4 regions of the Blautia sp. HA8986 genome follow, and region 3 is predicted to be linked to each of the others. Evidence: riboswitches for the same ligand, from Rfam matches in the RefSeq annotation. Region 3 holds a riboswitch; each other region holds the start of a gene.
The links. Region 3 has a riboswitch for cobalamin ahead of AC04Q4_RS09545 (ABC transporter substrate-binding protein). Riboswitches for the same ligand answer to the same signal wherever they lie in the genome.
Positions count from the first base shown of each region.

Region 1: it holds a riboswitch for cobalamin, as region 3 does, so the genes downstream of both, nikB (nickel ABC transporter permease) here and AC04Q4_RS09545 (ABC transporter substrate-binding protein) in region 3, are expected to answer to the same signal.
Region 2: it holds a riboswitch for cobalamin, as region 3 does, so the genes downstream of both, AC04Q4_RS08635 (sirohydrochlorin cobaltochelatase) here and AC04Q4_RS09545 (ABC transporter substrate-binding protein) in region 3, are expected to answer to the same signal.
Region 4: it holds a riboswitch for cobalamin, as region 3 does, so the genes downstream of both, AC04Q4_RS03805 (hypothetical protein) here and AC04Q4_RS09545 (ABC transporter substrate-binding protein) in region 3, are expected to answer to the same signal.

Region 1 is NZ_JBWLUQ010000001.1:819,941-823,107, forward strand. Features, by position in the region: gene nikC (nickel transporter permease) at 1-359, opposite strand, end outside; gene nikB (nickel ABC transporter permease) at 360-1,298, opposite strand; cobalamin riboswitch at 1,495-1,670, opposite strand; gene AC04Q4_RS03750 (transposase) at 1,733-2,833, opposite strand; gene AC04Q4_RS03755 (M14 family metallopeptidase) at 3,036-3,167, opposite strand, start outside.
Region 2 is NZ_JBWLUQ010000001.1:1,840,166-1,843,332, forward strand. Features, by position in the region: gene AC04Q4_RS08635 (sirohydrochlorin cobaltochelatase) at 1-1,194, opposite strand, end outside; cobalamin riboswitch at 1,352-1,526, opposite strand; gene AC04Q4_RS08640 (NAD(P)/FAD-dependent oxidoreductase) at 1,784-3,167, opposite strand, start outside.
Region 3 is NZ_JBWLUQ010000001.1:2,020,435-2,023,601, reverse strand. Features, by position in the region: gene pcrA (DNA helicase PcrA) at 1-1,069, shown strand, start outside; cobalamin riboswitch at 1,171-1,460, shown strand; gene AC04Q4_RS09545 (ABC transporter substrate-binding protein) at 1,567-2,661, shown strand; gene AC04Q4_RS09540 (FecCD family ABC transporter permease) at 2,676-3,167, shown strand, end outside.
Region 4 is NZ_JBWLUQ010000001.1:833,470-836,636, forward strand. Features, by position in the region: gene AC04Q4_RS03800 (ABC transporter substrate-binding protein) at 1-229, opposite strand, end outside; cobalamin riboswitch at 426-626, opposite strand; gene AC04Q4_RS03805 (hypothetical protein) at 702-1,910, opposite strand; cobalamin riboswitch at 2,052-2,234, opposite strand; gene AC04Q4_RS03810 (transposase) at 2,683-3,167, shown strand, end outside.

The DNA of each region.
Region 1 (3,167 bases), 1.2 Mb from region 3:
AAGGAGATCATCATATCTGCAATACGCATGATAACCGCATCAACGATACCGCCAAAATATCCGGCGATAACTCCTAAAAATGTACCGATCACAAAGATCACAGCAACCAGACATAATGTCATGATCAGAGAAGTTCTTGTTCCGAAGATAACACGAGAAAGAAGATCTCGTCCAAGCTTATCCGTTCCAAACGGATGAGCAGAGCTTGGCTCCTGCAGTGATTCGGTCATAACTGCATCCAGTGGATCATATGGTGAAAGCTGCGGTGCAAAGATCGCGACACCGATCACCAAAAGACCCAGAATAAAGAAAAGAGTGAATTGTTTATTTTCTTTGAATGTTCGTAATACCTTTTTCAATTATCTATCCTCCTTAAGTCTTGGATCAAGATAAGTATAGGACAGATCCACAAGCAGGTTGATGCACATATAAAGGATAGCGATCCAGAGTACATAGCCCTGTACAAGAGGATAGTCACGACAGGAAATTGCCTTTACTGCCATATTTCCCATTCCCGGCCAGTTGTAAATGATCTCTACAACTGCGGTACCTCCAAGGAGGCTTCCCAGAGAAAGACCCAGCAGTGTCACCAGCGGAAGCATTACATTAGGAAGAACATGCTTCCAGAGGATCGCACTTTCTTTAATTCCTCGCATTCTTGCACCGGTTACATAATCCTGATGAAGCTCCTCCAGTACTGCACTTCTTACCTGTCTGGTATATTTCGCTGACATGGCAAGTGCAAGGGTCAGAGCCGGAAGAACCATGGCTTTAAAATCAGTACTTCCTCCTGCCACATTGATCCAGCGAAGCTGAACTCCAAAGATACTGAGAAGTATAAGTCCCAGCCAGAAGCTTGGAACAGATACTCCCACGAAAGTAATGCCCCTCACAAAATAATCCGGAAATCGGTTCTGATATACAGCTGCCAGGATTCCCAAAGGTATGGAAATAATGACCATCATCAGAAGTGCCAGTAGCGACATTTTAAGTGTAGGCCAGAAACAGGATACCAGTTTGTCTGTTACCGGCATTTTGAAAGAATAGGACTGTCCCATATCTCCTGTAACAACACCCTTCAGCCAGGAACCGTACTGTACAAGAAATGGCTGGTCAAGACCAAGCTCATGTCTTGTCTGTTCCAGAAGCTCCGGTGTAGGAAGATTACCACACTCTGTCAGCATGATCTCCGCAGGATCACCGGGTGACAGGTAGGTCAGTCCAAATGTGAAAAAGCTGATTCCAAATAATACAATTATAATCTGGAGAAATCTTTTTCCAACTTGTTTCTTTGTCACGTTTTACTCCTTTCCTCCTTTGATGCGATTTTAATTCAGTCATTTTTAACTGACTTATCGTAAAATAGTCAGATTATATAACAACAGGGATTCTATTAGGCAGAAATACATAAGATTTTTAGAAAAATGCACAAAAAAATGCCCGCGACGAAATACCGGGCACAAAAAAGCATGTTTCCTATCTTCCGTAAGAATCATTCCTGGACAATTGCAAGCAGGTCTCCTGACTTAGGCTCCTCACCCTCAGACGCCTTCCCGGTCTCTCCCAGTGGCATTATATCTGAGGATTCCCCATTACAGTGACGGGATCGTACCGGAATTCCACCGGTTTCCCTATTAATCCATGCTGGAACTTGCAATGACTGATATAAAAATCAGCAAAAACTATTAAATTACGAAACTATAAATGAGCAAATTTGAAAAAATGCACAAAATTATCCTGCTAATTTCATAAATGCTTCAAAATCATCACTTGCTTTTGCACATAGGAATAGATACTGATACTTTTCCTGATGAACGGCACTACAGATTCGATGATATCCATCTTGAAAAGACCGATATCCGCCAGTTCCTGTGACACAAATATAATGTGTCAGTGACATCAACAGCCAGTACCTCTGTATTCCCTTTGAGGAGCGTATCTGGTATGTATCCAGGGCCAGATGGTTTTTGCATTGCCTGAAAAATATCTCAATCGGCCATCGACAAACATAACAGGAAAGGATCTCCTGTGTAGATAAGGATACATTTGTGCTAATGAAAGCACGTAGTGCTTTAGGATTACCAAATGCTTTTTCAGGATAGCTTAAAAGAACAACTGCATTTTCTATGCCGCTGAGGTTTCCCTCATACCGGTACACATAATAGTTGCGTTTTTTGACTGTGACGAGGTCAAATCCTTTATGTGTTGTGGATCGTTCAGCAGCCAGTTCACTGAGTTTCTTTTTCATTCCTGATGGATACAGCAGACGGTTTGTTTTCAAAGCACCAATGGTATGGAACCCTTTCTGTACAAAAGTATTGATTATTTTTTCAGAAACATACCAGCAGTCACAAAGGAAATAAGACATTACTGGTGGAACAGGCAGTTCCTTTGCAATATTTTGTACAATATCAATCTTGGAAATTGATTTATTGTACATTACAAAAGCATAGTTCAGGACAATGCCGTTACAGGAAAGCATAACAGCTACTGCCTGATGTCCGTAGTCCTGTTTCCCCTTTAAATGGGATTGGTGAAAGTACGCATCTTCAATCGGATGCAGAGCCTGTGACGAAGGCTTTGTCTTTGAAGCTATCGTATCGTCTACAATGCAGAAAACAGGCTTTCCGGTGCGTGCTGCTTCTGAATAAATAATCTCTATAACAGAACGTTTTAACGTATCTGAAAGTAGAGAATCATCCCATTTCCCTGAATTAAGGAAATGTGCAATCGTAGTTCTGTGACAGGAACTGTTTTTAGCAAAATCCGTGGTTTTTCCATGATATCCTGAAATGAAAATGCTGATCAGGATACTTATAAGGTGGTTTATCACCCGGTTCGAATAAAATTTGCATAAATTTAATTTCTTAAGCTGGTTGTATATGAATGCGGAATGATGTATAGTATTTGCGAGAGACACCTTCTTTCGTAAATGTTGCAAATGTTTGTTTAGGCACTTTCATTATACAACACACGGAATCGAGGTGTCTTTCTTTTATGCAAAATCACGAACTTGCTCATTTATAGTTAAGTATTTATTTATCCTCATGATGCTTATGATGTTCATGCCGTTTATGATGTTTTTCCTCTGATTTATGATGATGGTGTCCATGCTTATGTTTCTCATTTCCGCACACTTCACATCCTACTTCAATCTTACCCTGTGT
Region 2 (3,167 bases), 180 kb from region 3:
AACTGCTTCGATTCTTCCAAGACCTGCAATCTGAGTGTCAACATTCTCAAAGTTTCCGGATGCTACAAACTGGCTCTTCCAGGAATCCTCGTCATCACCAGCCATATCATTATTAGCGTGGTCTCCTGCAACAACCATCAGCGGACGAAGGACAACATTCTTGTATCCTGCTTCTTTTACTTTCTCGATAACTTTATCGCATGCTGTGTCTTCCGGCTTACCTTCTACAGTACCGATGAAAGCGTTCTTGAATCCAAGGTCTTCCATCTGTGTCTGCATCTGATCATATGTAATATTGGCTGTATGGGATGTACCATGTCCCATGAATACAAATGCAGTGCCAGCCTCAGCTGCTGCATCCATGCTGTCGAATCCGGCTTCTTTACAAGCTTCATCTGTGATTGCCTGAGCAACTGCTTTCTTGTCATCATTGATAACAGTTGCATCATCTCCAACCTCACCAAGCATTGGCTCTGCAATTGCCACAGACTCGAATTTATCTTTATATCCGTTAATAGCTTCTGTCATCTCATCATACTCAGCGCCATGCATCAGATGTGTAGGCTGAACAACAAGATTCTTAACGCCATTCTCTACTGCACGGTCAAGAGCCTGCTGCATGTTGTCGATGTTCTCCTCATCTCTTGCCTCAACATGGTTGATGATGATCTGTGCTGTGAAAGCTCTTCTTACAGACCAGTCCGGATATGCTGCTGCCAGAGCATCCTCGATTCCCTTGATATCCTCAGCACGGCTGTCGTTGAAGGAAGTACCAAAGCTTACAACAAGAAGCTCGTTCTCACCGATCTCATCCTGGTTACGCGGATCGTCTTTGGAAGCATCTCCTGTATCACGTCCGAAGTAATCCGGATCAGCATTCTCGCCTTCTACCAGCTCTTTCTGTGCGTCTGTCAGGGCATCCCATGCTTCTTTAGCTGCCTTGCAGTCCTCATCTGTTGTATCTGTTCTCTCCTGAACATAGATCTTGTCGATCAGTGCTGCTACATTATCAGCTGCTTTCTGATCCTCATCAGAAGCCTCTGTGGTATCAGCTGCCTCAGTATTTTCTTCTGCTGTGGTATCAGCTGCTTCCTCTGTAGCGGAATCATCAGCTGCCATTGCTGTTGTAGCTGCACCCATAGAGCATGTCATGGAAACTGCAAGCATCAGAGCTAACATAGTTTTTCTTTTCATTTCTTATAGTCCTCTTTTCATGTATTTCCAGATAACCAACATGTACAAAAAAGCGGCAGCTTAACGCGGCCGCCTGCTCCTACATAGGATTCTCTGCGCAATACATAAAAAGAAGTTCTGTATTGTTATGGAGAATACAGATTCGTAAACCGCGAATCTAAGATCTCACAATAAGGCAGTTCTCCTGACTTGGTTCAGCGTAGCCTTTCCTTCCCGGTCTCCCAGTGGTTCTCAAAAGCCACTCCCCTTCACAGTGACGGTATCGTTCCGGATTCGCACCGGATTCTCTTTTGCGCATCGGTTCTGATGCAACCTTATCGTTATAACATTTGCACATATTCAATTTAATCTGGTTTCTTCTTTTTTACCACAAAGTTACAAAAATGTCAAGCTTACTGTCGGACTATTCCAAAATCCCCCTCAAAATATTTGTGTTATTGTCAGAATGCTTTCAAATATTCATGCACACCAGGCATACCTATGCATGATATATGTTTTATTTTTATAGAATCTATAATTTCACCTGATCTGCGGTCTCTCTGGTTCAAATTATTTAGTCAGGCGAATATTCTCAATTGAAGCAGGGGACTTACTTGCTTCGATTAAAGTATTCCTGATCAAGATATCTTGCAACATAAACTCCGCTGGCTGATGCGTGGGAAAGAGAATGTGTCACGCCGCTGCAGTCTCCGATAACAAAGAGACCTTTGTGGCAGGTTTCCAGATTCTCATCGATCTCAACTTCCATATTATAGAATTTAACTTCCACACCATAAAGCAAAGTATCATCGTCTGCTGTTCCAGGTGCGATCTTATCCAGTGCATAGATCATCTCAATGATGCCGTCAAGGATACGTTTCGGCATAACAAGGCTTAAATCTCCTGGTGTGGCAGAAAGTGTCGGTGTTACAAAGCTCTCGTCAACACGTGCTTTTGTGCTTCGTCTTCCACGGATCAAATCTCCGAAACGCTGAACCATAACACCGCCGCCAAGCATATTGGAAAGTCTTGCGATACTTTCGCCATATCCGTTGCTGTCGTGGAACGGCTCGGAGAAATGCTTGGATACAAGAAGTGCAAAGTTTGTGTTGTTGGTGTGCTTTGCAGGATCTTCGTAGCTGTGTCCGTTTACTGTGATGATTCCGTTGGTGTTCTCATTAACAACAACACCTCTCGGATTCATACAGAAAGTACGTACCATATCCTCGAATTTCTCTGTTCTGTAAACAATCTTACTCTCATAAAGCTCGTCTGTCAGGCGGCTGAATACCTCTGCCGGAAGCTCCACACGCACACCAATATCCACACGGTTGGAAAGTGTCGGAATCCTAAGATCAGTACATACAGATTCCATCCATTTACTTCCGCTTCGTCCTGCTGAAATGATGCAGTATGTTCCCTCGTAACGCTGGTCACCTGTCAGAACTGCATAACCCTCTTCTGTTTTTTCCACTTTATCAACAGACGCATCAAAATAGAAATCTACATGATCTTTCATTTCATCATAAAGATTCTGAAGAACTACATAGTTGATATCAGTTCCCAGATGACGGACAGAAGCATCCAGAAGATGCAGCCCATTCTGAAGGCAAAGCTTGCGGATCTCACTGTTTGTTGTAGAATAGAGCTTAGTTCCCTCGCCACCATGCATCAGGTTCAGTTTATCTACATACTCCATCAGCTCTGTTGCTGTTTCCCTGCCGATATGCTGATACAAAGTTCCGCCAAACTGGTTGGTGATATTATATTTTCCATCGGAAAAAGCTCCTGCGCCTCCGAATCCTTTCATGATGGCACATGTTTTGCAGTGGATACAGGATTTTACTTTTTTTCCGTCAATTGGACATTTTCTCTTTTCCAGGGGATGACCAGCCTCAAAAACCGCGATCTTTTTCTCCGGATCATTATTCATCAGTTCATAGGCTGCAAAGATTCCTCCAGGACCTGCTCCTACGATCAGTACGTCATATTTC
Region 3 (3,167 bases):
GGATCTTTTGAGTTACCTCAAGACTATTGATAATGCAAGTGATGATCTTGCAGTGCGCAGAATCTTAAATGTGCCGAAGCGTGGAATCGGAGCTACCAGTATCGGTCGTGTCCAGGATTATGCGGACAATATGAATTTAAGCTTCTATGATGCGCTCCGCGTGGTGGAGGAAGTGCCGTCCATTGGACGTGCTGCTTCCAAGATCAATGATTTTGTTTCCTTTATCCAGGGATTAAAGAGCAAGGCAGAGGCTTATACAGTCCGTGAAACCCTGGAAGAAGTTATTGAGATGACTGGTTATGTGAAGGAGCTTGAAGCTGAGAAAACAGAAGAAGCCCAGGCAAGGATCGAGAACATCGATGAGCTGATATCCAAGACAGAATCTTTCCAGGAAGCCATGGAAGAAGCCGGACAGCAGGCTACACTTTCAGCTTTTCTGGAGGAGATCGCGCTGGTGGCTGATATTGATTCTGTTGACCCGGATCAGGATTATGTACTTCTTATGACGCTCCACAGTGCCAAAGGTCTGGAGTTTCCAAATGTATTTATGGTGGGAATGGAGGATGGAGTTTTCCCGGGATATGCGTCTATCTGGTCAGGAGATCCTTCTGATATTGAAGAGGAGAGAAGACTCTGCTATGTAGGAATCACAAGAGCTATGAAGAACCTGACGCTTACCTGTGCAAGGCAGAGGATGATCCGTGGTGAGACACAGTATAATAAAGTATCACGTTTTGTACGGGAGGTGCCGCGGGAGCTGGTAGATCTGGGACATACCATTCAGGAGAAGAAGCCGCAGGTAGAGAACATCATGTCGCCAAAGAGTGCCTATGCCCAGATGAAAATGAATTTCCAGGCAAAAAGCAGTCTGCAGAAGAAGGATTTTACAGTTACCAAGGCTTCCAGTCTGGACTATGGCGTGGGAGATACGGTACGCCATGTGAAATTCGGTGTTGGTATCGTGAAGAATATTACCGAAGGCGGAAGAGATTACGAGGTTACGGTTGACTTCGATAAAGTCGGTGTAAAGAAGATGTTCGCCGGTTTTGCCAAGCTGAAAAAGATCTGAGAGGGATCTCTCCGGGCAGACTATTTCTGCAAAAAACTGTAAAAATCCGGCCTCAAGGTTGTAATTGGAAAACCGGTATGCTAGAATTAGTATCAGCGTAATTGAATTGCTGTGAAGTGAACAGTATCACCGGCACATATGCTGCCGGATACTGTGAGAGGGAATCGGGTAAAAAGCCTGAGCGGTTGCGGCCACTGTATACAGAAGAAGGGATTTCACATGCCATTGCAGAAACTCATGTGAGAAGGCGAAATCCCGATGTCAGAGAGATTCTGGAGAAAAAACTGATACATCATTCATGATCGGCTAAAAGATGAATGGTGTATCAGTTTTTATTTTGCGGAGTTTTTTCTGAGTCTGTAAGTCAGAAAACCTGCTTGACAGTATGTAAGTGGGAGCTTCCGTACAAAGTGTTCCGTGCAGATTTTATGAAGCCCCATCTTTTCGGTTACCCATAGGCAACAGGAGATAAAACAGGCGAAAAGAGAGGAAATGAAATGAAAAACAAGTATGTATCCACAAGAATCATGGCAATGGTAATGGCAGCGGCAATGACCGTATCTGCAGCTCCGGCTGTTTATGCCGCAGAGAGAGCAGACTCCGAGACCATCAAGGAAGACAACCAGCCGGCGGCAGAAGACAGTACAGGGTCTGCAGACACCGAAGATTCTTCCGCAGAGGCAACCAAGACAGAATATCCTCTGACCATCACAACCTATGATTACGATGGAAACGAAATCGAAACCACTTATGAAAAAGCACCGGAAAAAGTCCTTGCTGTATATCAGGGAAGCATTGAGACTATGCTCGCACTTGGTCTGGAAGACCACCTGGTAGCTACCGCAGGTCTTGATAATGAAGTTCCGGAAGATCTCAAAGAAGCATTCTCAAAAACAAATTATCTTGACGAATTTACCCCATCCCTTGAAACTGTAACAATGCTGGAGCCGGACATGATCTTATCCTGGAGCTCTCTTTTCTCTGATAAGAATCTGGGAAATGTAACAGACTGGATCGACAAAGGCTGCAACACCTACTACAACACCAATACTCGTCCGGACGGCGACAGAACACTGGAAAATGAATTCACAGATATCTTAAATATCGGAAAGATCTTCGATGTACAGGACAAAGCGCAGGCTATCGTTGATGATGCAAAAGCAGTGATCGACAAAACTCTTACTGCAACTGCAGATGTAAAAGACAAACCAAGCGTAATGGTATTGGAGCCTCTTGGAGATGACATCACAAACTATGGCGTAAAGAGCCTTGGCGGAGATATGGTAACACAGTTAGGCGCAACTCTTGCAAACCCGGATGCTTCCACCGTTGGAAAAGAGGATATCATCGCAGCCAACCCTGACGTGATCTTTGTGGTTTACATGCCATATGCAGGAGATGATCCGGAAACTGTTAAGAACAGCCAGCTTGCAGTGATCCAGGATGATGAGTCCTTGAAGAGCCTTGACGCAGTAAAGAACGGACGTGTTTACCCGATTATGCTCAGTGAGATGTATGCAAGTGCAACACGTACCCAGGACGGAATCGAAACTTTTGCAAAGGGATTATATCCGGACGTAAATCTTGACTGATCGGAGAAAATGCAGTGAAAGAAACAGCTTCACAGAGAAAAAAAGATAAGGTGCTCAGAACATCCATGTATGTGGCAGTTCTCATCGGACTTGCAGGATTCCTTATTTTTTCCATACTTGCAGCCATCACTTTTGGAAATGCGGATCTGTCACTGAAGGATGTATACAGCGTTATCGCTTATAAATTGTTTCATATAAAAAGTCTGTCCGCCTATGCGGAAGGCGCAGTTCATGATGTTGTGTGGCTGATCCGGCTGCCTAGAGTCCTTCTGGCTCTGGCAGTTGGAATGGCTCTTTCCGTGTGCGGCGTGGTGATGCAGGCTATCGTGCAGAACCCGCTGGCAGACCCGTATGTGCTGGGTATCTCATCTGGTGCATCTCTGGGTGCCACACTGGCCATCATGCTTGGAATCGGAAGCTTTCTTGGCGGAAACTCTGTGGGAATCACAGCTTTCATTGGCGCGATGATCACTTCTTTTGCGGTGATCGCCATTGCAAACATGGGT
Region 4 (3,167 bases), 1.2 Mb from region 3:
TAACTTCCATATTGTCATCGAATTTAAATAATGCTTCAGCAATACCATATCTCATAGCATTCCATCCACTGTTTTCATCATTTGCACTGTTTACACATCCATCTGTGTACATCTGACATCCGAAGTTTAAAACCTTCTCATCACCCTTCGCCTGTACAGTAACTCCCATTAATAATGCAACTGTTGTTGCCGCTGCTAACACAAGTAATTCTCTTTTTGTTTTTTTCATCCTTTACTTCCTTTCTTTTTTTGTTTCTTCGTTGTTTTTCTTCCTTCTCATACTGTCCATTCCTGTGATTTTGAACGAAAAAAAAGACAGATGCTCCCACATCCGTCACGAAATCTTACCATTAAAGAATCAAACATATATATGCAACACATGAAGTTGTAACTCTTAATCAGGATTTCTCGTCGTCCGCAAGAATCTCTTTTACCAGAAATAAGCAGGTCTCCTGACTTAAGCTTACCCATTTTCAGCACCTTCCCAGAAAAATATCTTCCAGTGGCATTCAGCTGAAAACCAACTATCACAGTGACGGGATCGTACCGGATTTACACCGGTTTCCCCTTTTAATCAGACCAGCAGAACGCTTCTGCTGGTCTGAACTTATCTCTAGAATCATTAAATGACCGTATGAATACTTATTTATCATAACATACTATCATGTATACGTCAATTATTTTAGACTTTTATTTTCTATCTATTTTTCCGTAAATTTCCGGAATTGTTCAAAATTTGTTTCCAGTGTATAGGATTTCAGAACTTCCATCATGTCCTCTACACTATATGTATTATCATACATTCCAATAGATAACGCATACTGCTTATTAAACTCATCTACTGAATCCGCTGTCCAGAATGACTGCTGCAGCCGGAAAGCACTTCCATCTTCACGGTAATCTTCTGCAAAGCCTTCCAGAGCATTTTTCATGGCAACAAATGATGGTGCAACGATAGCACCATATTTTCCTACAAGATAGTCGATTCTTTCCTTGCCGTTATATCCCTTTTTGTTAAACATTTCGTATGTATCTTCTGTAAAACAGTCAATTGAACCCAACAATACATCTGTACTGTTCTCTTCTTCATAAGCATCAATTACCTTGATAAAATCACTTGCGCTCACTACACTCAGAATAACATTATACTCTCCTGTATTCAGCGGATCAGCCAGCTTTTCATCAAGATAATCTTTGGGATACCCCGGAACCAGAGTAATCTTAATGTCGCTACCTGTTTCAATTTCTTCAGTATCCTGCGTATTCACCAGTTCTTCTACAGGCTTCTCATATGACAGGCCATATGCTTCCTGAAGCTTATTCAGAATACCAATCGTTCTCAGACGATGCATCTCATTACCGATAGCAGCTCCTCCACATGCTATTATGTAATGATTCTGATTATTCTGATCCTCTGAAGCAAAATACTCCGCCATATTGGCAGCCGCATCCATTTCTGTTTCAACAGATGTTCCTATCGTTCCCAGAAAATAAGGATTATCCTTTACTTTCTCATACATTTCATCACTGATCGTTCCTGATCCACGTACATAATACATACCATATTCTTCACATACCGGAAGAACTTCTTCAAGATCTGAAGAAAGGAAAGAAATGATTCCCTTTACATTTCTTTCATGAAGCTCATTGATAAAGCTGATTTCTTCTTCTGCAGTACTTATACTGGAAGAATATAAAAACTCGACTTCAAAAGCCATGCCGACATAATTTTCAAAATAATTTCTAAATGCTCTTACTTCTGCATCATTCAGATTATATACGGACACTCCTATTGTCATTTTTCCGTCCTGATTTGTTGTATCACTCTGAGTATCGGCTGCCATAACTGAAATACTGGTGCAGGTGAGCAGCATAATCATTGTCAATATAAAACTTATTATCTTTTTCATTCCTTTTTTACCTTTCTATCGTATTTGTATAAAAGTTCAAGTTTTCTTTTCTCACATCCTTTCCTGAAATAAAAAAGATTCTTTTCTTAAAATGTATTTTAGGTATAAAAATAAAGCCTTTCTTATACACCGTAAGAAATAACCTTTTTTCCAATGCAAGCAGGTCTCCTGACTTAAGTTCATCGCATTTTATCGTCTTCCCGCCTCTTCAGCAGTGACGTATATGATAAAAAGCTCCCTTTTACAGTGGCGGGACCGTACCGGATTTGCACCGGTTTCCTTTTTAATTCCATATTACTGGAAACATGCATTATTTTTATAATATGATATCAGGGGCTAAAAGTCAAAAACTATTTTTACTCTGCGCTAAGGCTTTTCCCCAACTTCATTATATTTTTATTATATAATTCCATTTGGTTAACGTCAATAATTTACATCTAATATTTATATGTTTTTTTATTCACTTTTACTATGGTCTTGAATATTCAGATTCCAGTATCTATTCCATAATAAGGGTCTCTTTGCAGCACTACCTTCTCTTGTGGCATTTCTTTGTTTATGCTAAAATATTTTTACTACTATAAATGAGCAAGTTCGTGATTTTGCATAAAAGAAAGACACCTCGATTCCGTGTGTTGTATAATGAAAGTGCCTAAACAAACATTTGCAACATTTACGAAAGAAGGTGTCTCTCGCAAATACTATACATCATTCCGCATTCATATACAACCAGCTTAAGAAATTAAATTTATGCAAATTTTATTCGAACCGGGTGATAAACCACCTTATAAGTATCCTGATCAGCATTTTCATTTCAGGATATCATGGAAAAACCACGGATTTTGCTAAAAACAGTTCCTGTCACAGAACTACGATTGCACATTTCCTTAATTCAGGGAAATGGGATGATTCTCTACTTTCAGATACGTTAAAACGTTCTGTTATAGAGATTATTTATTCAGAAGCAGCACGCACCGGAAAGCCTGTTTTCTGCATTGTAGACGATACGATAGCTTCAAAGACAAAGCCTTCGTCACAGGCTCTGCATCCGATTGAAGATGCGTACTTTCACCAATCCCATTTAAAGGGGAAACAGGACTACGGACATCAGGCAGTAGCTGTTATGCTTTCCTGTAACGGCATTGTCCTGAACTATGCTTTTGTAATGTACAATAAATCAATTTCCAAGATTGATATTGTACAAAATATTGCAAAGGAACTGCCTGTTCCACCAGTAATGTCTTATTTCCTTTGTGA